2 regions of the Arthrobacter dokdonensis genome follow, and region 1 is predicted to be linked to the other one. Evidence: riboswitches for the same ligand, from Rfam matches in the RefSeq annotation. Region 1 holds a riboswitch; the other holds the start of a gene.
What was found. Region 1 has a riboswitch for cyclic di-AMP ahead of DMB86_RS05445 (M23 family metallopeptidase). Riboswitches for the same ligand answer to the same signal wherever they lie in the genome.

Region 1 (5,583 bases):
AAGGCCGCCGGCGAGGATCACGGCCTGCACGGGCCCCTGCTTCCACTGTCCATGCGTCCCATGCTAGCCCGCCCCCGGTGATGCCCGCCCCACCGTGAGGTTGGAGATAACCACCGCACCGCGCCCGAAACGCCATGGCTCCGCGTCCGATGGCGGGTGCTGCCGGGCAAGGTCCGCTTCCCACTGCCGACGTCCACCCGCCACTGCCGACGGAGACAGCACAGGGCCCCGTCCGGTGGACGGGGCCCTGTGCTGCACTGCCGGTTTTTGCCGGTTTGCCTAGTGGCCCATGGCGATGAAGACGGGGGCGGAGCCTCCGACGTCGACCGACCAGACAACAGTGTTGCCGTGGAAGCCGCCGTGAACGGCCTGGCCGTTGCCAATGTAAACGGCGATGTGGGCCATGCCCACGCCACCGTCCGCGTAGTAAATGAGGTCGCCGGGCTGTGCTTCAGCCTGGGAAACCGTGCGGCCCAGGGAGAGGTAGCCTGCCGGCCAGCCGTGGTAGTGGATGCCTGCCGCGGCCAAGGAGTTGGTGACCAGCATGGTGCAGTCCTGGGCAACGCCAAGCTGTGCGAGGGCGGCAGCGGCGATCGTGGCGCCAATGCCGCTCTTTGCCACAGGTGCGGGAGCTGCTTCGGTGGTGGTAACGGTTGCGGCAGGAGCCTGCGCAACCGGGGCAGCCGGTGCGGCAGCGGGCGTCTCGACAACGTTGCTGCTCTGGGCTGCCACGGCAGGAGCCGGTGCTACGACAGGAGCCTCGACGACGGGAGCCGGCGTCGAGGTCACCTTGGGGGTGGCGAAGGAGATCTTCACGGTGGAGGCCGCAGTCACTGCCGAGGCAAGATGCGTGTTCTGGCTGAGCGTGGTTCCACCGTCGGAGGCGCGCTCCACGGTGGGGGTGGCGGCATTGGCTGCAATGCCGGAAGTAAGGACCAGTCCGGAAGCTGCTGCGATTACAGCGGCTTGGCGTCCGACACCGCCGACGTTGGAGCTGACGGCTTTCGTGATGACGGAGATCGGGCTGGTCTTAACAACCTCGGCGCGGTGGCGCCCAAGGGCAGTGTTTGAAGACAAGAAGGATCCTCTCCCAAAGCCTGCGAGGTAAGCTGTCGGATTCGGATGGGAGTCACCCGGCCGCTCCACACTCGGGCAAGGACGTTTTTCCTTGGCGAATGTTTCGCGGCTTCACCCCTAGGACTTCACACGTGAAGCCCGATAATGGTTCCCCCGCCCCTGCCAGACGATTGATACGAACGGACCGTGAGCGGTGGCAGAGCTAGGCAATCCACTCACAGGCGCCAGCTTGATTCGAAGTTGGCGCGGTTATGACGGTACAGCAGTTTTTTTCCAATGTCACGTTCAGGTCACGGTCGTGTCTCTAAGTCGTGACCTGGAACCCCTTGTGGAGGGACTAAAGCCAACCCATCGGGTCGACGGTCTGGTCGTCGACGATGACCTCAAAGTGCAGGTGGCAGCCGGTGGAGGCTCCTGTGGTGCCGCTGAGGGCCACCTGGTCCCCTCGCTGGACCTTCTGGCCGACCTTGACGCCTATCGAGCTCAGGTGGTTGTACGACGTCGACAGGCCGTTGCCGTGGTCGATCACGACACGGTTCCCCCCGCCGTACGGGTGCCATCCGGCAAAGGTGACGGTCCCGCCCGCCGCGGCAAACACGGCGGTGGAGCACTGGATGGCGTAGTCCTGCCCGGTGTGCATTTCACCCATCGCACCCGTCAGCGGGTTGAGGCGGGATCCAAATGGAGAGGTGGGCGTGAGCGTCTTCAGTGGTGCCGACAACGTACCCTTGGCGGCCTGGGGAGTGACGTTGGAAGCCTTGACCTTCAGCGTTTCCTTCAGCTGGCCGTCCGGATTGAGCGCGCTGGCAATCGCCGGGGCGTCAAAGTTGATGGCGACGTCGGACGCCGCCGTGACCACCGTTTCCGCGGCAGCCACGTGGTTGGTGTCAACGCTGGCCAGTGAGACGCCCGTCGCGGAAGGCACGGTGACGGCAAGGGCCAGACCCGTGGCGGCCAGGGCTATTCCCACCTTCTGGCCGGCCCCGTGGGCCAGGCGGGTCCGCATCAGGGTGCCGAGCGTGGCGTGGGGTGCAATGGTGGAACGTTCGGACGCGAGCATTTCGCGGCGCGTTAGCGGGACGGACACTGCTGGCGGGGCTGGCGAAGGAACCGCCCGGCGGCGCCCGTGCTGCTTGACCTCTGACACAAATAACCTCTCTGAGAAGCACCTGCGGAGTTAGCTGTCGGATTCGGATCAGAGAGTGCGGCTTTCGATCCGGCCAGGCCCCGGCACGCATCAGTCCCTGCCATGACAGGGTGCATCGATGAATTGCGAGCGGTGGCTTGGCTTCACCCCAAGGCGGACTGGTCGGTCCGCCGCTTGTGGTTCCCCCGTCCTTGCCTGAAATTGCTCAAACCACCCTCTGGAGGCAAGGCTCGGTGTCAGAGGTCGGTAACGCTTTGGTTACAGCGCCAGGTAGTTACTATACGGTACAAATGGTCACCGTGATAGTTCCGTTACATTCGGCGGCTTGGGCGTCAAGCGCCTTACGCGGATCCGCCCGGACACCAGCGGCAAAAGCGCGGCAAGCGCGCGGTGAACATCGATGAAAGGGCCCGATCCACCTAGTTCATGGCGACAAAAACGTGCGAGGCGACTTCGGGCGGCAGCTCGAGGGCGCCGTCGATGCCGGGGACGCGCACGGAGATGTATTCGCCCACCTGGGCCAGTGAAATGCTGGCTCCTGGACGCAGGCCGCCTTCGTCGAACTGGGTCAGCAGCTCCGGTTCCACCTGAATGCGCTCAGAGAGCCGGTGGATGGTGACGGACTGCTCGGGCGAATAGGTGGACATGGCCTCCACCAAGGTCACCAGGCCGGCGGCAAAAACGGGGGCCACCTTGCCGCCGAGCTCCTCCAGGCCCGGAATGGGGTTGCCGTACGGCGATTCGTCAGGCTTGCCGAGCAGCTCAAACAGCCGCTGCTCCACCCTTTCGCTCATGACGTGCTCCCATCGGCAGGCCTCGTCGTGGACGTAGGCCCAGTCCAGACCGATCACGTCTGCCAGCAGCCGCTCGGCCAGGCGGTGCTTGCGCATGACGCGCGTGGCCTTGTCCCGTCCGGCGGGCGTCAGCTCCAGGTGGCGGTCCCCCGAGACGATGACCAGCCCGTCCCGTTCCATGCGTCCGACGGTTTGGGACACCGTCGGGCCGGAGTGATGCAGGCGTTCGGCGATGCGGGCCCGCAGCGCGACGATGTTCTCTTCCTCAAGCTCCAGGATGGTGCGCAAGTACATTTCCGTCGTGTCAATCAAATCTGTCACGTCAGATTCCTCCTGGGGTTGAGCGAGATTCCGGGCACAGGCCTTTTCCCTCTAACGTTATCCTGCTTAATACAAGGTAGGAAAACCTTCCCTTGTTCCCCCCGCCTGTCACGCAGGATCCCCGGAACGCCGTTCAGGACGCGCCGTCGGCTCCCTTTGTTTCACCATGCGGCCTGCATTTCAGGATGGGCGGCGCCGTGCGGCAGAATTGGCCGCAGGCCCTTGGCGCCTTGACATCCGTCGCTTAAATTTTGGAGCAGACCCGTGAGCGAATCCACGCCCCTCACCATCCCCGCCAACCTGCGCCCGGCCGACGGCCGCTTTGGCGCGGGTCCCTCGAAGGTCCGTCCCGAGCAGGTGTCGGCACTTTCCGCGGCCGGGGCCACCCTGCTGGGAACCTCCCACCGCCAGGCGCCCGTGAAGAACCTGGTGGGCGAGGTCCGCTGCGGCCTGAAGACCTTCTTCAACGCCCCCGACGGCTACGAGGTCATTGTGGGTGTGGGCGGGTCCACGGCATTTTGGGACGTGGCCTCGTTCGGCCTCGTGGAGAAGAAGGCCCAGCATCTCTCCTTTGGCGAGTTTGGCTCCAAGTTTGCCTCGGCCACCAACAACGCGCCGTTCCTGGACGCTTCCTCCATCATCACCTCGGAGCCCGGCACGCGCCCCGAAGCGTCGGCCGAGTCCGGCGTCGATGTCTACGCCTGGCCCCAGAACGAAACGTCCACCGGCGTGGCCGCTCCCGTTAAGCGGGTGGCCGGGGTCGACGACGGGGCGCTCGTCCTGGTTGACGCCACCTCCGCCGCCGGAGGCCTGCACGTGGACGTCACCGAGGCGGACGTCTATTACTTTGCGCCCCAAAAGAATTTTGCGTCCGACGGCGGCCTGTGGCTTGGGCTGTTTTCCCCCGACGCGCTCGAGCGGGCTGCCCGCATAGGCGCCACGGACCGTTGGGTGCCGGACTTCCTGAACCTGACGACCGCCATCGACAACTCGTTGAAGAACCAGACGTACAACACGCCCGCCCTGTCCACGCTCGTGACGCTCAATGAACAGGTCAAGTGGCTCAACGGCAACGGCGGCCTGGAGTTCGCCTCCAAGCGCACCGCCGACTCCGCGGGCCGACTGTATTCCTGGGCCGAGGCGTCCAGTGTCGCCACCCCGTTCGTGTCCAGGCCCGAGGACCGCTCCAACGTGATCGTCACCATCGATTTTGACGAATCGGTGGACGCTGCCGCAGTGGCCAGGGTGCTGCGCGCCAACGGGATCGTGGACACCGAGCCGTACCGCAAGCTCGGCCGCAACCAGCTGCGCATCGCCACGTTCGTGGCCATCGAGCCCGACGACGTCACCGCGCTGACCCAGTGCATCGACTACGTGGTGGAAAACCTCTAGCAGCCGGCTGCGGACGGACGACGGCGGAGGGGCCCGTCAGGCGGGCTCCTCCCAGAAGGCGTCAAGCTGCCCCTGGTCCGAATAATGCCCGCGGACCTCGCGGATCAAGCCACCTTCCACGTGCATCAGCTGGCAGCCGGTGATGTCCAGCACGCGCCCCGCAAGGTTTCCTGTGGCGTGCTGGACAGCCACGATGTAGCGCGATCCCACGGCGACGTCGAGCAGCTCCGCCTTGAAGGTTCCGCCGGAAAGCGGTCCGAGTTTCGCCAGGAACCCGTCACGGATGGCCGGCCACCCCACGTGATCGCCGGCAATGGGGCCATGGCCGGGCAGGTGCCACAACGCGTCGGGGGCGAAACAGGACTCGGCCTTGGCCAGGTCCCGCTCCGCGACAGCCTCATAGAAGCGCCTCACCACATCCACGGCCGCGTCATCCATGCACACAGCATGTTCCCGGGACGCGGATGGTGTCAACAACTCCTTTGGCGGACCGACGCGCGGTGCCGCGTCGGCACGATTACCTTGTCTCGGAACGGGGACGGGAAAAGGTAGGAACGCGGCCACAGGGGAGGTTTCGACCCCGGAAAGGCGGGTCAGTCCTCCGGTGCGTGCACGTCGCCGGCCGGGGACACCGTGTCGGGCCCGGAATCGTCGTCGGCAACACCGCCGTCGTCGGCGGCATCGCCGCCATCTTCGGGCTGCACGCCGACATCTTCGGGGTCCACGCCGGAACCGGCGGGCTCGCCGGCCTTGGCATCCTCGGGGCGGACCCGCTCGGCCCACGGCACCCATGGCGGCGCCAGGATGGAGCCGGTGGTGGGCAGCAGTCCCACCTCGTTGACCGTGGCGTCC
Region 2 (5,583 bases), 230 kb from region 1:
GAGGCGGCACCGCTGACGCCGGAGCAGACGCGCACCAGGCTCATGGAGCGCTACCTCGGCTGGACCGGCGGAGCCGCGCTGAAGCAGACCCAATGGTTCACGGCGTTCACCGTTGCACAGACCAAGTCGGCGCTCGCCGCGGCCGGGGCCGTGGAACTGGACGGGCTGTGGATGCTGCCCGCGGATGCCGACGCGCGGGAGAACTTCACCGCCCCGCGCGAGGAGCAGGTGCAGCTCCTCGCTGGCAGTGATTCGCTGTTCCTGCTCCGGCGCAACGCCGCGGACCACTTTGCCGAGGAGGACCAGGGGCGCCAGCTCGGCAGCACCCGGCTGGCGCTGCAGGCGGACCTTCCGGACCACCCGATCGTGGACCGCGGCCGGATCATCGGCCTGTGGCAGTACGATCCCGGCGAGGAACGCATCGCCCACTGGCTCTTCAACGCGCCCACGAACGCCGTGACGCACAGGATCAAGGAGGTGCAGGCATTTATCCGCGACGACCTGGGCGACTTCCGCAGCTTCAGCCTGGACTCGCCGTCGAGCAGGCAAAAGCGGATCGACGCGCTGAACAACGCCGACAGTTAGTCAGCGGTGGGTGGCGAAGAAGTCCCTCAGCAGCGCCGCGCATTCGTTCTGGCGCACGCCGGGAAACACTTCCACCCAGTGGTTGAGGCGGCGCTCGCGGAGGACGTCGAACACGGAGCCGGCGGCCCCGGCCTTCTCATCCCAAGCACCGAAAACCACCTTCGGCAACCGTGCCAGGAGGACGGCTCCGGCGCACATGGTGCACGGTTCAAGCGTGACCACCAGCGTGCATCCCTCCAGCCGCCACCCGCCCAGTCGCTGCGCGGCTTCCCGGATGGCCACCATCTCGGCGTGCGCCGTGGGGTCCCCATGCGCCTCACGCTCGTTGCGCCCCACCCCCAGCAGGCCGCCGTCGGGCCCCAGGACGACGGCGCCGATGGGCACGTCCCCCGTTTCCAGGGCGCGGCGTGCCTCCCCCAGGGCGACGCCCATCCACCCGGCATGCAGGGCCGTGGCGGGGGTCTCGATTGGGTGCGATTTAGACATGGGGGACACGGCTCAATGGTAGCTTTTATCTATGCGCGTACTGGTTGCGGATCATCCGCTGATTGCCCACAAGTTGACCGTCCTGCGGGACAAGAACACCCCGTCCCCCATCTTCCGCCTGCTCACCGAGGAGCTCGTGACCCTGCTGGCCTACGAGGCAACCCGCGAAGTGCGCGTGGAGCCGGTCAACATTGAAACGCCCGTAACGTCCACGGTCGGCACCGGCCTGGTTAAGCCCACGCCACTGGTGGTGCCGATCCTGCGCGCCGGGTTGGGCATGCTTGAGGGCATGACGCGCCTGCTTCCCACCGCCGAGGTCGGTTTCCTGGGCATGGCCCGCAACGAGGAAACCCTCGAGGCCATCACCTACGCCGAGCGGTTGCCCGAGGACCTGACCGGCCGTCAGGTGTATGTGCTGGATCCCATGCTGGCCACGGGCGGGACGCTGATTGAGGCGTTTAAGTTCCTCTTTGACCGGGGCGCCGCGGACATCACCTGCATCTGCCTGCTCGCCGCGCCGGAGGGCCTGGCCCGCCTCGAAGCCGCCCACGGCGACCGCGACAACGTCCACGTGGTCCTTGCCTCGATTGACGAGGGCCTGAATGAGAAGTCCTACATCGTGCCAGGCCTAGGCGACGCCGGCGACCGCCTCTACGGGGTCGTCGACTGACGGACGTGTCTGGCGTGCCGTAACGATGCCGCCGGTTAAAACTGTGACGCGGTGGTTGCTGATAATCCGTGGATTTTCAGCAACCACCGCGTCACAGTTGGTTAAGCCCCGTGCCGGTCAGTACCAGCCGGCGGCGACTTCCTGGGCCCACGCGCCGCAGGGCGTGCCGTAACGGCCCTCAATGTATGTCAGTCCCCAGCGGATCTGCGTCTTGTAGTTGGTGCGGTAGTCGGCGCCGGTGCTGGCCATCTTTTCGGCCGGCAGCGACTGGGCGATGCCGTAGGCGCCGCTCGAGGCGTTTTCCGCCGACGTCAGCCAGCTGGACTCCTGCGTCCACAGGCGGTTCAGGCAGCCCATCTGGTCTCCGCCCCAGCCCTTCGCGCTGAGCAGGCCCGCGGCATACGCCTGCGCGCCCGCGGGATCGTCCACAAGCGCCGGCGCCGCAGGCTTGGCGGGCGCCGCGGCGGGCTTGGCTACAGGAGTGACGGAGTCCGCTTCGCTCTTGACGGCAGGGGCCTTGGCCTTCGCCTTGGCCACGGAGCTGACGTCGATGTGGGAAAAGCTGACAGCTATGTCCGACGGGGCGGAAACGGCCGACGGCGAGGCCGTCGCGCCCGAAACCAGGCTCGCCGCCGCAAGGCCGCCGGGCACATTGTTGGTGGCCGCCTGGGCCAGCCCTCCGCCGGCCAGCAACGCCGCGGCGACGGCCACAACGGCCATGCGGCGTGCGGGCCCACCGGTTTTCGCTGCCGAGGCCTCCTGCTTGAGGGTCTCGCGGCGGGACTGCTTGCGTGCGGGTTCGGCACGGCGCCGGCCGTGCTGTGGTGCTGAAGACATAAGGGTAGGGCCTCTCCACGCCTGCGAGGTGAGCTGTCGGGAACGGATGGGAGCATCCGGCCGGGCGGCGGGCAGCAGCTGCTGCACGGACTTTCGGCTTAACCCCAAGGGCTTCCATGGGTAGGAGGCCCGCAAAGATTGGGTCCCCCGTCTCTGCCACATGAGTGAACGGGAAATGGGCGGCGGCAGAGCTCGGCGAACCGTCCATTTGTGCCCAGGAACCGTGGGTGGCTCAGCGGGCACTCACCCCACGCTACAGAAGCCGGACACCCTTGTCACATTTTGGTAACGACCGTGGGCAAGGCAACATTTACTTAGCAATGCTAATGACCTATGCTAAATGACAGACCATACGTAACCTAGTGGACCCAGGTTGATACAAAAGATGACTCAAACCCCTGTCGGCACTGTGCCTCGAATCACAGCATCGGACCAGCCTTCCGTTGCCGCGGACCGAGCGGCTGGGGGCCACGGTGCTGCGGACGTGGCGGCCGGCACCCCGGCGGCACAGAGGAAGGTTGCCGCGGCCAGGCGTCCGGCCGGGGCGGCCCCACTCGCCGCCGAGCTGCGCGTGGCCATCATGCGGACTTCCCGGCGGCTGCGCGCCGAAGCCGCCTCCCGAGACATCAGCCCTGGCCAATATTCGGTCCTGGCGGGCATCCTCAACGGGCCCCTGACCGTCGGGGAGTTGGCCGAGCGCGAACAGGTCCAGGCTCCGTCGATGACCCGGATCGTCAACGGGCTCGAGGCAGCCGGTTATGTCACCCGCGGGGAGAACCCGCAGGACCGGCGGCAGGTGCTTGTCCACGTGACCGGGGCCGGCACCGCCGTCCTGCAGCGGGCCCGGTCCCGCCGGACGCAGTGGCTGGCGAAGCGCGTCGCGGGCCTGTCCCCGGCGGAGCGGGCCACCCTCCACGAGGCGGCCCGGATACTGCAGGAGATGAGCGCCAAATGAATTCCATGTTCCGCGCGCTGAAGGTGTTCAACTACCGTCTCTGGGTGACGGGGGCGCTGGTGTCCAACATCGGCACCTGGATGCAGCGCGTGGCCCAGGACTGGCTGGTCCTGACCATATTGACCCACAACTCCGGAACGGCCGCCGGCATCACCACAGGCCTGCAGTTCCTGCCCATCGTCTTCCTCGGCCCCTTTGCCGGCCTGCTGGGCGACCGCGTCAACAAGCGCAAGCTGCTGCTGTGCACCCAGACCGCCATGGGCCTGTGTGCCCTTGTGCTGGGACTGCTGGTGGTCACGCGGACCGTGGAGCTGTGGCACGTCTACGTTTTGGCCCTCCTGCTCGGTGTTGCCAGCGCGTTCGACGCGCCGTCGCGGCAGGCGTTCGTCTCCGAAGTCGTCGCCAAGGAGGACGTGCCCAACGCCGTCGCACTTAACAGCGCGTCCTTTAACTTGGCACGGCTGGCAGGCCCCGGCGTGGCCGGCCTGGTGATTGCCCTGTTCGGCACGGGCCCGGCCTTCCTTATCAATGCCGCCAGCTTTGCCGCCGTGATCTTTTCGCTCTGGCGCATGCGGGTCTCGGAACTGCAGCCCGTGGTGCGCGTCCCCCCCGGCAAGGGCCAGATCCGTGAAGGGTTCCGCTACATCCGCCAGCGCCCGGACCTGATGATGATCATGGGTCTGGTGTTCATGGTGGGAACCTTCGGCATGAATTTCCAGATCACCAACGCGCTCATGGCGACCACCATCTTCCACCTCGGCCCGGGCGAATACGGCCTCCTGGGTTCCGTCATGGCCGTCGGAACGCTTGCGGCGGCCCTGCTGGCCGCGCGCCGCAAGAAGATGAGGATGCTCTACATTGTGGGCGGGGCACTGGCCTTTGGCGTCACCGTTGCCGTCGCAGCGTTCATGCCCAGCTATGCCCTGTATGCGCTGGCGCTGGTGCCGGTGGGGCTGGCATCCCTGACCTTCATGAATGCGTGCAACACCACTGTCCAGCTGACCACCGACTCCGCCATGCGCGGGCGCGTGCTGGCCGTCTACATGGTGGTGCTGCAGGGCGGGACCCCGATCGGCGCGCCCCTGGTGGGCTGGATTGCCACCGCGTTCGGCGCGCGCTGGTCCCTGTGGATCGGCGCCGTGGTGGCGATTGCCTCCGGGCTGGTGGCGCTGGTCATGATGAACCGCCGGAACCACGTCCGGCTCCGCGACCAAGTGCGTTCGTTGCGGCCGTTCGCGGTGGCCCAGGCGCTGCACCGGTAGGCCGGGCTGCCGGGCACGGCACGGGCGTTGAGGGCAGAGATCCGCGGTGCGCAAATTCTTCCAAGGTACAGCTCTGGCGGTTTCGGCTGCGCCGGACAGCCCGCCAGAGTACCGATGGCGCGGGTTCGACGCCGGAGAGCCCGCCAAAGCTGTCCGCCCGACGAAGCGAGTCGCTCGGAGCGCGGACTCTAGCACCGATTCACGGGCAATAGCTGTACGCGGCCGGCCGCTTTTTCAGGCCCCGGACCGGCCCTCGGTTTCTCTTATGAACTAATTGATCCAATGACCGCATTTCACCGAACGATCCCACCCGGTCGACGGCAATATGGGGAATGCGTTCGACATCAACCGCTTTACGTACAAAAAGTGAGACAAATTGGACACTGTTGGCTTGATCACAAAAGCGGTCGATATCTCATAATGTGGACGTTTGGCCCCTTTGTTACTTGCGAGTTCCATTTATTACGTAGGACACTGAATTTGTGAACATCCACTCAGTGAATTCTGCAGCCGCAGCCACCGCCTCCCACAACACAGGCGCACGCCAACACTGTCGTTGTCGAATGCAGGCCTAGCACGCACCCCAAGTTCTAGGCATTTTCGGCCCGCAAGGCCAGCCCCACCCGGGCAATTCGTCCTGGCCTTCCAGGACACGAGGAAAGCATTCGCGCCGTGACTTACGGCCATACAGCGAGGTAGTTCCCATGTCAGTCGCATCCGGATACGTCCACATTTCAGTTCGCAACGCGGCCAAGGCCGTCGCCCGAGGCTCAGCCCAGGCGGCGCAG

Region 2: it holds a riboswitch for cyclic di-AMP, as region 1 does, so the genes downstream of both, DMB86_RS04545 (aggregation-promoting factor C-terminal-like domain-containing protein) here and DMB86_RS05445 (M23 family metallopeptidase) in region 1, are expected to answer to the same signal.

What each region holds. Positions count from the first base shown of each region.
Region 1 is NZ_CP029642.1:1,223,967-1,229,549, reverse strand. It holds gene mobA (molybdenum cofactor guanylyltransferase) at 1-30, opposite strand, end outside; gene DMB86_RS05450 (NlpC/P60 family protein) at 280-1,077, opposite strand; cyclic di-AMP (ydaO/yuaA leader) riboswitch at 1,081-1,256, opposite strand; gene DMB86_RS05445 (M23 family metallopeptidase) at 1,415-2,137, opposite strand; cyclic di-AMP (ydaO/yuaA leader) riboswitch at 2,227-2,440, opposite strand; gene DMB86_RS05440 (metal-dependent transcriptional regulator) at 2,644-3,339, opposite strand; gene serC (phosphoserine transaminase) at 3,604-4,731, shown strand; gene DMB86_RS05430 (nuclear transport factor 2 family protein) at 4,768-5,169, opposite strand; gene DMB86_RS05425 (DUF3027 domain-containing protein) at 5,325-5,583, opposite strand, start outside.
Region 2 is NZ_CP029642.1:994,143-999,725, forward strand. It holds gene DMB86_RS04530 (DNA glycosylase AlkZ-like family protein) at 1-585, shown strand, start outside; gene tadA (tRNA adenosine(34) deaminase TadA) at 586-1,071, opposite strand; gene upp (uracil phosphoribosyltransferase) at 1,103-1,741, shown strand; gene DMB86_RS04545 (aggregation-promoting factor C-terminal-like domain-containing protein) at 1,859-2,578, opposite strand; cyclic di-AMP (ydaO/yuaA leader) riboswitch at 2,585-2,770, opposite strand; gene DMB86_RS04550 (MarR family winged helix-turn-helix transcriptional regulator) at 2,964-3,533, shown strand; gene DMB86_RS04555 (MFS transporter) at 3,530-4,795, shown strand; gene DMB86_RS04560 (winged helix-turn-helix domain-containing protein) at 5,500-5,583, shown strand, end outside.